Limibacter armeniacum: one gene and its partners. The main gene of each other region encodes a partner of the protein of the gene in region 2 in a complex. Links are inferred from orthologs where the notes say so. Each region holds a gene or a part of one and is shown on either strand. Other genes may lie near its edges.

Region 1 (2,874 bases), on a different replicon or contig from region 2:
TATCTATTTTCACTGATGTTTAGCGTGTTAAGTCTTATTTACAATAGGATTATTTCAATATTCACTACCTTAATTGTTAACACAGATATCCCTACTCATTAGCATTAACATAAGACAACTCTCAGTTAATGTTTGCACAACATCTATATTCATATAATTTTTCAATAAACTACAACCTTTTGGGTATTTACAACGTTATTGCACAAAAACAATACATTTTCTTCAATCATACTTGAATATTACATGATGATTGTTGTAGTTTTACGCATCCAATCTCAAACCTTAATTGTATAACTATGGCAACTGAACAACTACGTTACACAAGGGAAGAACTGAAAGAGTTTGAGGAACTTCTTGTTAAAAAGCTGGACAAAGCAAACAGTGAACTTGATCATCTGAAATCATCTATCATGAAGTCTAGCAGCGGATACGACTCTAATCACTCAGGTGGTAAAACGTTGGAGGATGGCGCTGATGCTTATGAGAAAGAACAACTGAACCAGCTAGCTGCAAGAACACTCAAATACAAAACCCAGCTTGAAAAAGCTCTTATCCGTATCAAAAACGGTACATATGGAGTTTGTGTAGATACAGGCAAACTTATTTCTAAAGACCGTTTGAGAGCCGTGCCACATACCCAGCACTCAATTGAAGCTAAACTGAAAAACAGTTAATCAGTCAAGTGCGGTACGACGGGCAGAAAGAAGGGTTGCTTTAGTTTCAAGATAACCTTAGGCTTATCAATCAAATCAAACGAGCCTATTTTCGTTATGAGTCCCCTATAACTCAGCTGTATTGGGAAATACAGCTGAGTTTTTTTGTTAATATTATTCGCATCTCTTTATTTTTAGTCAGTTGATTTGTTAAATTTCCACGTTTAAGTCAACTTTATATTACGAAAGGTTATATACTTTCAACAGATGATAATCAAATGAGCAAAGTCAGCTCTGTATGATGATACGCTAGACACAAAAGACTGATATGACTGTATTGGACAAACATGCTGAAGCAATTGTATTCTGTGCTCCTACCCCTGTAACTGCAGATGAGATCACCACTGCTCTTCAGGAGTCGTTAGGTACTTCTATAACCAAACAGGAAGTGGAAGCTGCCATGGCAAGGCTTCAGGAAAAGTATCAGGACGATACATTTGCTTTTGAGATCATCAACAGCGGTGGTGGCTATAAGTTCTTAACCAAACATGAATGCAGTGACAGTACTGGTGCATTCCTAAAGCATCGTTCCAAAAGAAAACTATCCAAATCATCATTGGAAACCCTTTCAATTATTGCCTACAGGCAACCCATCAGCAGGACAGAGCTTGAACAGATCAGAGGTGTCGGCTGTGACTATGCCGTCAAAAAGCTTCTGGAAAAAGAACTAGTGGAAATCAAAGGAAAGTCTGATGCGATAGGTAGACCGTTGCTTTACGGTACCACTAAGAAGTTTTTGGAATACTTCGGCATCAACAATGTGTCCGACCTCCCTAACCCTAAAGAGTTCAAGGAAGAAGAAAATGAAATTGGAGAGGAAATGACCGCATAAGCACCGGACATTTTCTTATACAAAAAGCGGTTACCCACTTTTATATGAGTAACCGCTTCTCAGTTGACAATGATATTTTTATTATTACCGTTCCAATAACACAAGTTTCTCGTCACCAACTACGTCAGGAACCTGCATCCTATTATGAAGCCTTCTGGCTCTGTAAGTCACTTCCTTAAAAAGGTATTCCTGCATTTCCCCCAATGTAATTACATCATCTCCATCCATATCTGAATCTCCTTGCAACCCTTTCAGGAAATAATATGTAAACAGGGAATGCTGTTTTTCCGGAAACCATGAAGACACTTGCTGTGCCCCTGCCGAAGTAAACAGGATACTTCTTTCATCCTGAAAAACCCTACTTTTTGCCTTAATCAATACAGGAGATGCCTGACTGATCAACATCCCTCCATCAGAAACCCCACTAAAACAGGCATCCAATACAACTGTCAGAGACTTATAGGGCATTTTACCTAAGTTTGAATAGAAAGTATCAAGCGAATAACCATTGAGTGCTACCAAACTTGGGTCACAGTCCACTGGTACAAAGTAGGCCTCTTTCTTATCTAGATCAGGTGCACCATGTCCGCTATAGAAAATAAATACATCTGACTCATCTTCCCGAATATAGTTGTATAGTTGCCCCCTGTAATTGGCATTGTTCCCAAAAATGCTATTAAATCTGGCTTGGCTTGCATCTTCTACATAGATGATGTTTCCTTCCCTGAAACCAAATGCCTCCACTAGATATGCTTTCATCAGCCTTGCATCATTCAATGCAAAGTCCACATTGGGTACATCCTTATTCTGATAGTTCTTATTGCCAATCACTACTGCTACCGCATGCTCATTCACCTTTTCTGTTTTAGGAATATTGTCTGCAAGTTCTGAAGTGAAAACCACCTCTTCCTTCTTCACTTCAAGGGCAGGTATTTCTGTTGTAGCATACATTGGTTCACTAACCTGTTCTTTTTCGAGCAAGTTCATGTAAATACGCCTTACATCAGGCGTGTACCATGCACCTGTGATAAGGTCAGTTAGCATACCATACGGAAAGAGTGCAAAAATATCCAGTACTACATACCCTGCCTGTATATGCCTGCCTAAGTAATAGTTGGCAGTTTCATATCCATCTTTTTCAAATGTGATTTTATGCGACTTTTTTTGACGGACAGAGATCCTAGTCGGTGTACGTCCTACATACCTTCCATCAAGATAGACATTGGCATTGTCAGGGGAAGAGTCAACACTGATTAACTTGGTAGCATGGGTTCCTTTAAAAATTGTTGCACATCCTATACAACTAATAGACACTAGGTACAAACAAAA
Region 2 (2,968 bases):
TGAGGTATATAACAGCCATTTATCTCAAGTCTCCAACTAAATACGATAAAACTATGAAATTCAACTGGGGATGGGGCGTTGTGATCGCCTTTGTATGTTTTGCCGCTTTTATCCTATCCATGGTCATTCGCTCGTTTGATGTGCCGATTAACATGGTAAGTAAAGAATATTATGCTGAAGAGTTGGCTTACTCTGATAAGAAGGCCAAGATGGAAAATACCAAGCAGCTAGAGGAGCAGCCAAGGGTAGAGTATCAGCTAGAAAATGAGGCATTGGTAGTGGCAATGCCCGATGAGGCAGCAAATGCTAATGGTACAGTAAAGCTTTACAGGCCTGCTGATTCACGTATGGACTTTACCGAAGCATTGGTACTGGACAGTGACAACAAGCAGCAGATTGAGGTAAATAATATAGCCAAAGGAAGATGGGTTGTGCAGCTTGATTGGGAAAAGGCAGGTAAATCATACTATTTCGAAAAATCAGTAATCATTCCATAATATGCTTTGGACAGCTTTTATACTAGGGTTTGTAGGTAGCTTTCATTGCCTTGGAATGTGCGGACCAATCGCTATGGCGATGCAAGGCAAACAAGGTAACCATAACCATTGGCATACAGTATTGGAAAGGCTTCTGTATAATCTGGGCAGATCGGTTACCTATGCCTTGCTGGGTGGTATAGCAGGCTTATTGGGTAAGAGTCTTGTCTGGTTGATTGGTTACCAAGTCTACATTGCAGCCATTTTAGGTGTAATGTTACTGTTGGTAGGGTTGTTTTCTGTAAACCCTGAGACCTTTCTGATGAAAATTCCTGTTTTAGGTTCGTGGTTTGGTGTTGTTCGTAAACAATTAGGAAAACTATTGAGAGAGGCAGGGCTACACAATTTCTTTACAATTGGACTGTTAAATGGTTTTTTACCTTGCGGTTTGGTATATATGGCACTCGTAAATGCTGTAGCAATTGGTAGCATGACTCAGGGCATGAGTTATATGCTGATGTTTGGAATAGGAACAATGCCTTTGATGTTGAGCGCTGCTTTAGCTGGACAGTTTGTGAGTATGAATTTCAGAAACCATGTAAAAAGGCTTTATCCTTATGTATTTGTCTTGATGGGAGGACTTTTGATTTTCAGGGCTTACAATGTAGGGACATCATCCAATATTACAGATGATATGACACTGAGTAACAAGACTGAGATGATTTGTCATTAAGCTCTCTAGAATAAAGAGAAAGAACTTAGACCTAGATACTGTACCCAATTTATTTGGTTCAGGATCTAGGTTTTTTATTTAGCTCTTGGTCTCTTCCAGTCTGTGAATCGTAAAATTATTATAGCCTTCTCTGACGGTAAGGGTAATCTTATTCATGGAGAGCAATTCAAGTACAGCCAAAAAGTTGAAGACCACGGCAATCTTATTGAAGTCATTTTTGAATAAGTCTATAAAATCTATTTCAGGTTGGAACTCCAACTGCGCTAGGATATAAGTTTGCTGTTCCTCTTGGGTGTAAGGGTAGGGGACTACCTCATGTCTAGGTCTGTTTTGAACAGCTTCAAAGTTCTTGAGTGCTTCCTGATAAAAACGCAATAGCTTAAAAAGGTCAACATCCTGAAGTTCGGCTTCGACACCTTGCGCTTCTTCTATCTTGGTAACCTCAGCCATGACATTTCCTCTTCCTTCACGGAAAAGCATGTTTTCCTCCCATTCCTCTAAGATACCCAAAACAGATTTGTACTTCTTGTACTCCAGCAGGTGCTTGACCAATTCCTCCCGAGGGTCAATTTCATTTCCTTCCTCATCCTTCTCAACCCTTGGAAGTAGCATCTTGGCTTTGATACGCATTAGGGTCGCAGCAACCAAAATGAACTCACTAGCCACTTCCATATTCATTTGCTCCAGCTGATCTAGGTAATCCATAAAATCATTGGTGATCTGAGAAATGGGAATATCATGGATATCCAACTCATCACGCTGAATAAAGAAAAGTAAGAGGTCAAACGGACCTTCAAAAAGAGGTATCTTGATTTCGAAGCTCATTCATTTACAGTTTGCTGAATTACAAATGTAAATAATTAGACATAAGATTAGAGACTTGAGATCAGAGACTTTTACAAAAAAAAGCCTGCCTGCTGAGTGTTTCAGCTGACAGACCTTTATATCATTCATACAAATCGTTCTGCTTAGAAAGTAGCTTTTGTTTTAGCAATGCTGTCTATGCGCTGCTGTGCAATTTCGATTGCTACTTCTTGTGTATTCTTGTTATGCTCATCTGAACCTTCGAATACTCTTAGTGTTTGGTCATATACTTCCTCACACTTGTGCTTAGTCCACTCTTTGTTTGAGCTGATTACTTCAGCATAAACGTTGATTACTCCACCGCTGTTGATCAAGAAGTCTGGCGCATAAAGGATGCCTTTTTCACGACAAAGGTCGCCGTGGATTTTCTCGTCAGCCAATTGGTTGTTGGCACAACCTGCGATAATGTCACACTTCAGTTTGCTAAGTGTTTCATCATTTACAGTAGCACCTAGTGCACATGGAGAGTAGATATCAACATCAAGGTCATAGATCTCGTCAAGACCAACACCTTCGATACCGTACTTGTTCACCACTTCTTTTACTCTGTCTGCATAGAAATCAGATACATAAATCTGACAACCTTCTTCCTTCAGGTGTTGGATCAGGTATTCGCCTACGTGACCTGCACCTTGTACAGAAACACGCTTGCCAGCCAATGAGTCAGTGCCATAAGCTTTTTTGGCAGCTGCTTTCATACCCATATAAGTAGTATATGCTGTAAATGGAGAAGGATCACCCAAACCACCTCTAGCCTCAGGCATACCACTTACGTGTTTAGTTTCAGCAGCGATATGTTCCATGTCAGAAGAGTTCATTCCTACATCTTCTGCTGTGATATATTTACCGTTAAGGTTTCTGACAAATTTGCCATAAGCTCTCAACAGTGCTTCAG
Region 3 (4,221 bases), on a different replicon or contig from region 2:
GGAATAATACCAATGACTTTAGGTTTTAGATATCGAGTAACTCCAGATCTAGCCTTAGGTTTCGAAGGTTTAGGAAGAGTAGTTCTTTCAGATAATTTAGACCTTTATGATAATAATCCATTTTCTGTAGATATGTATTGTTCATTCAATGCATCATTGATATTCTACTTGCATGGATATAAAATTAGAAGGTTCTAATATATTTAGGCTAATACAAAAAAAGAGGTAACATATTAATATGTTACCTCTTTTTTATTTGATATAAATGAGATTAATGAACAAAGCCTTCAAGCTGAGGTGTATTCCTAATATCAACAGGTACTACTGTTGTAACACCTTGTTCAATCATTGTTACTCCATAAATAACATCAGTACTCGCCATAGTACGTTTGTTATGAGTTACAATGATAAACTGCGATCTTTCTGAAAACTTCTGAATGATTTTCGTGAACTTTCCTACATTAGCATCATCCAAAGGAGCATCAACCTCATCAAAAATACAGAATGGTGCAGGTTTGATAAGGTAAATGGCAAATAGTAAAGCTGTTGCAGTTAGTGTTTTTTCTCCACCAGATAGCTGATTAATTGTCAATGGTCGTTTTCCTTTAGGTTGAGCCATGATACTGATTTTAGAGTTTAAAGGGTCATCAGGGTCAACAAGTCTAAGATCACATTTATCTTCTTCAGTAAATAGGGAACGGAAAACTTCCATAAAGTTGTCACGAATATTATTGAAAGCCTCCATGAAATTCTCTTTAGCAACTGCATCAATTTCCTCGATGGTTTGTGCTAATGTTTCTTTAGCTTTTTCAAGGTCTTTTTTCTGTTCAATTATAAAATCATTCCTTTCTTTGATTTCATTATAGGCATCAATGGCTGTATGGTTAATTGGACCAATCTTATCAAGTTTTTGTTTGATGGTTTTGACTGATTCCTTTAGTTCACTTTCAGACATATCTTTATAAGAATCTTCAGGGTTCTCTTCTGAAGCAATTTCTTCAAGGTCCAACTCAAACTCAACAGCCATCTTTTCCTTGATAGATGTTAATGATAGCTTGATTTGGTTCAGTTTTTCATTAAGCTCCAATTTTCTTTGTCCAGCATTATCCTTTCGGTGTTGCCACTCCCTTACAGTTTTTTCAAGCTCATTGATTTTATTTCGGGCTTGATGATAGGAAGTTTCAGCTTCTTGGACGCCTTCTTCAATGGAGGTTTTTTCTTCATAAAGCTGCTCCATCATTTGATCGCCAGCTACATCCATATTGGCTACTTCTTCAAGTTCAGAATCTACTCTTGTAGCTTCTTCAAGGTTACTTTGTACCCGAGCTTCCCCTTTTATATAAGTAGACTCTTTAAATGAAATCTCATTATCAAGGCTTTCTACCTGATTTTGTTGTTGGTGAAACAGAATATTCTGCTGATTGAACTGAGCTGACAATTGCGTCAGTTTTTCATTTTCAAGCTGATAGTCATCATTGATGATATCAAATTGCTCCTTTAGGATTTCCAGTCCTTCTTGTTCTTCTTCAGCTTTAGGGCGGTTTTCCTCAATGGTTTGCTCTGCATTGGCAATTCGTTCCATGATTTCGTCCCGCTTATTTTCACTTTCAGCCAAGAACTTAGAGAATTCTTCTTTTTGAGTTTGAATCTTGACGATTTCTTGAGAAACAAGATTCATATCCTGTTGAAGTTTGTCAAGATCAGCTTTGTAAGAAATTTCTTTTAAAGCATTGAGTTCATCAATAGAGTTAAGCTTGGAAAGTTCAAGTGTATCTTTTTCTGTCTTTAGGCTTTGAATATCTTCCTGAAGGATTTTTAGGTTTTGAGCACGACCCATTTTCTTCCCTTCAAATACACCCACAGAACCACCAGTTACGGTATTCCATTTTCTGATCCCTTTGCCATTTTTGGTCAGCAAGACGACATCATCATGTTGTGGAAGTTGTCCTTGGTTTCTTACAATGATGTAAGCATTGTGAAGCATAAAGTTGACTAGGTCCTTATACTTTTCATCGAACTCAACAACATCCAAAACATGGACAGCATCTTGAATTGCTTTACGAGGAGCTAATGGTAAACCTTTAAATTTGTCAAGAAGGAGGAAGTTTGCTTTACCTTTTGATGCTTCAGCCAAAAGGTTGACCGCTTTCCAAGCTTCCTCTTCATTTTGAAGGATAAAATAATTGAGATATGGTTCTAGATAACCCTCAATTGCTAGTCTGTACTCTTCATCACAGGTAATGATGTCTGTAAGCAGTGGAGCATTTTGAGCGAAGTCCGTATTCTTTTTCAGGTATTTAATTGCATCAGGGTAGCCCTCAAGGTTCTCAACCATTGACTTTGTTAAGTCATACTCATGCTGTTTGGCATCGAGTGAACGGTTGATTTCTGCTAAACGGTCTTTCTGCTGCTCAATTTCTGCTTGAGTTTTTGCAATTTTACTTTCGTGTTGAACCTGCTGCTCTTGTGTATAGCTAAGTTCAGATTTCACTTCATTTTGTTCAGCCTGTAGTGCTGCAAACTGCCTGTCAAATTGTTCAAGACTTGCGCTTTTTTCTGTGTTGGCAGAGTACTCTCTTTCTAGTTCTTGCTTTAGAGCAGAAAGCTGTACCTCACTAATTTCAACACTCTTTTTTAGTTGGTATAAGGCCGCTTCCTTAGTTTTAATTCTGCTGTCTAAATCGGAGAATTGAGCTTTAAGTGTTTCTGTTTTTTCCTGTTGAGAGGTTTTCTTTGTTTCATAGTCATCTAAAAGGAACTCTGTTTCGCTAAGCATTTTCTGAGCGGATGCAAGCTGAGTTTTAAGTCCATTCAGACTTTGCTTCATTTGTTCGTTTGACTGACGGTCTTCTTCAGCCTGAAGGAGCAAAGTGTTCTTCTTGTCTTCAAGATATTTCTTTTTCTCTCCTTTTATTTTTTTGTCACTTTCAAGTTGTCGAATCTTGAAAATATGTTCATTCAGAGTTTTTTGGCGAGAACCAAGTAGTTTCTCACGTTGTATCAGTGCATCTTTTTCTGTTTCTAATTGATGCTCCATTTCCTCAATCTGCTTCGTAATGGAACCTTGTTGTGTGTTTTCCATTTGAAGTTCATCGTTGAGGCGTTGCATTTCATCAAGTTGACTCGTTACTGACTTTCGTGCCAATGAGATACTTTGCTGACGGTATTCATTCTTAAACTTGAGATATCGCTGAGCTTCCTTTGCTTGCCTTTCTAGAGAGCGCATATTTTTACCTATCTCGTGTAAAAGGTCTTCTACACGCTCAAGGTCAGCATCTGTCTCCTGAAGCTTTTTCAGCGTTTCTTTTTTACGCTTTTTAAACTTGGAAATACCAGCAGCTTCTTCAAATAGTGCTCTTCGAGAGTTGTTGGTGTCGTTTAGGATTTCATCCACCATTTTCAACTCAATAATTGCATAGCTGTCAGACCCAATACCTGTGTCCAAAAACAAACCTTGAATATCTTTCAGTCGGCAAGGAACCCCATTCAATAGGTATTCACCTTCACCAGAACGGTAGTACCTTCTTGCGATAGTTACTTCAGTATATTCGGTTGGGAGTAGGTCTCGGTTGTTCAAAAAAGTAAGAGATACTTCAGCCATTTGCAGTGGCTTACGCTTACTCGTTCCATTAAAAATGATGTTTTCCATTTTTTCAGAACGGAGAGCCTTTGTGCTCTGCTCACCGAGTACCCAGCGTATAGCGTCAACGACGTTGGATTTACCACTGCCGTTGGGACCTACTACTGCTGTAATACCTTTGTCGAAGCTGAGTTTTACTTTATCTCCAAAACTCTTGAATCCCTTAATTTCCAGTTTGCTTAAGAGCATAGTTTGTCAGTTTGTTTCAACCTCAATCGAATTGGATTTTGAATCGTTGAGGGTGTTTGTACGAACTTCAAAAATAGCTATTTTTAAGATTTAATAGGAACTTTTTTAGCATTTGCTTATTTGTATGTAGATTCGTGTGTTACAGGATTAGATTATTCTGATATAATAACTCAAATATACATAGATGGATTCTTTTGAAATTATCGCAGCCGTAATTGGTTTCTTGGTTTACTGGACGCTGTCCTCAAGGTCAGGTAAGAAAAAGGAGAAAACCAGTACACCTACATTGCCTCCTTTGGATTTTGATTTGCCTAGCCGCTCTGAGAGAGGAGGTGAAAACCCATCAACAACGGCAGAGTCTTCACCATTTGAAGAATTGCTAAAGCAGTTTG

The links.
Region 1: V6R21_RS30965 (region 2) and scpB share a complex: the UniProt entries of both Bacillus subtilis proteins name them as parts of the cohesin-like complex. The link is inferred for Limibacter armeniacum from one-to-one orthologs.
Region 3: the proteins of V6R21_RS30965 (region 2) and smc are in contact, whole or in part, in a crystal structure (PDB 3ZGX), measured with the Bacillus subtilis proteins. The link is inferred for Limibacter armeniacum from one-to-one orthologs.

Annotation. Positions count from the first base shown.
Region 1 is NZ_JBAJNO010000008.1:1,769,435-1,772,308, reverse strand. What follows is about bases 51-2,763. They hold scpB (SMC-Scp complex subunit ScpB), read left to right. Parts: upstream 51-981; coding sequence 982-1,545; downstream 1,546-2,763. Other genes in these bases: V6R21_RS13340 (caspase family protein), read right to left, coding at 1,630-2,763; V6R21_RS13350 (TraR/DksA family transcriptional regulator), read left to right, coding at 297-674. Also shown: more of V6R21_RS13340, read right to left, coding at 2,764-2,874. UniProt on the Bacillus subtilis protein: Participates in chromosomal partition during cell division. May act via the formation of a condensin-like complex containing Smc and ScpA that pull DNA away from mid-cell into both cell halves.
Region 2 is NZ_JBAJNO010000009.1:3,183,146-3,186,113, forward strand. The notes cover bases 162-2,968. They hold V6R21_RS30965 (segregation and condensation protein A), read right to left. Parts: upstream 2,035-2,968; coding sequence 1,288-2,034; downstream 162-1,287. Other genes in these bases: V6R21_RS30955 (FixH family protein), read left to right, coding at 162-497; V6R21_RS30960 (sulfite exporter TauE/SafE family protein), read left to right, coding at 499-1,209; V6R21_RS30970 (Glu/Leu/Phe/Val dehydrogenase dimerization domain-containing protein), read right to left, coding at 2,178-2,968. Also shown: more of V6R21_RS30955, read left to right, coding at 54-161. UniProt on the Bacillus subtilis protein: Participates in chromosomal partition during cell division. May act via the formation of a condensin-like complex containing Smc and ScpB that pull DNA away from mid-cell into both cell halves.
Region 3 is NZ_JBAJNO010000008.1:2,656,669-2,660,889, reverse strand. Bases 72-4,131 are described here. They hold smc (chromosome segregation protein SMC), read right to left. Parts: upstream 3,830-4,131; coding sequence 272-3,829; downstream 72-271. Other genes in these bases: V6R21_RS16780 (hypothetical protein), read left to right, coding at 4,014-4,131; V6R21_RS16790 (DUF6089 family protein), read left to right, coding at 72-198. Outside these bases: more of V6R21_RS16790, read left to right, coding at 1-71; more of V6R21_RS16780, read left to right, coding at 4,132-4,221. UniProt on the Bacillus subtilis protein: Required for chromosome condensation and partitioning.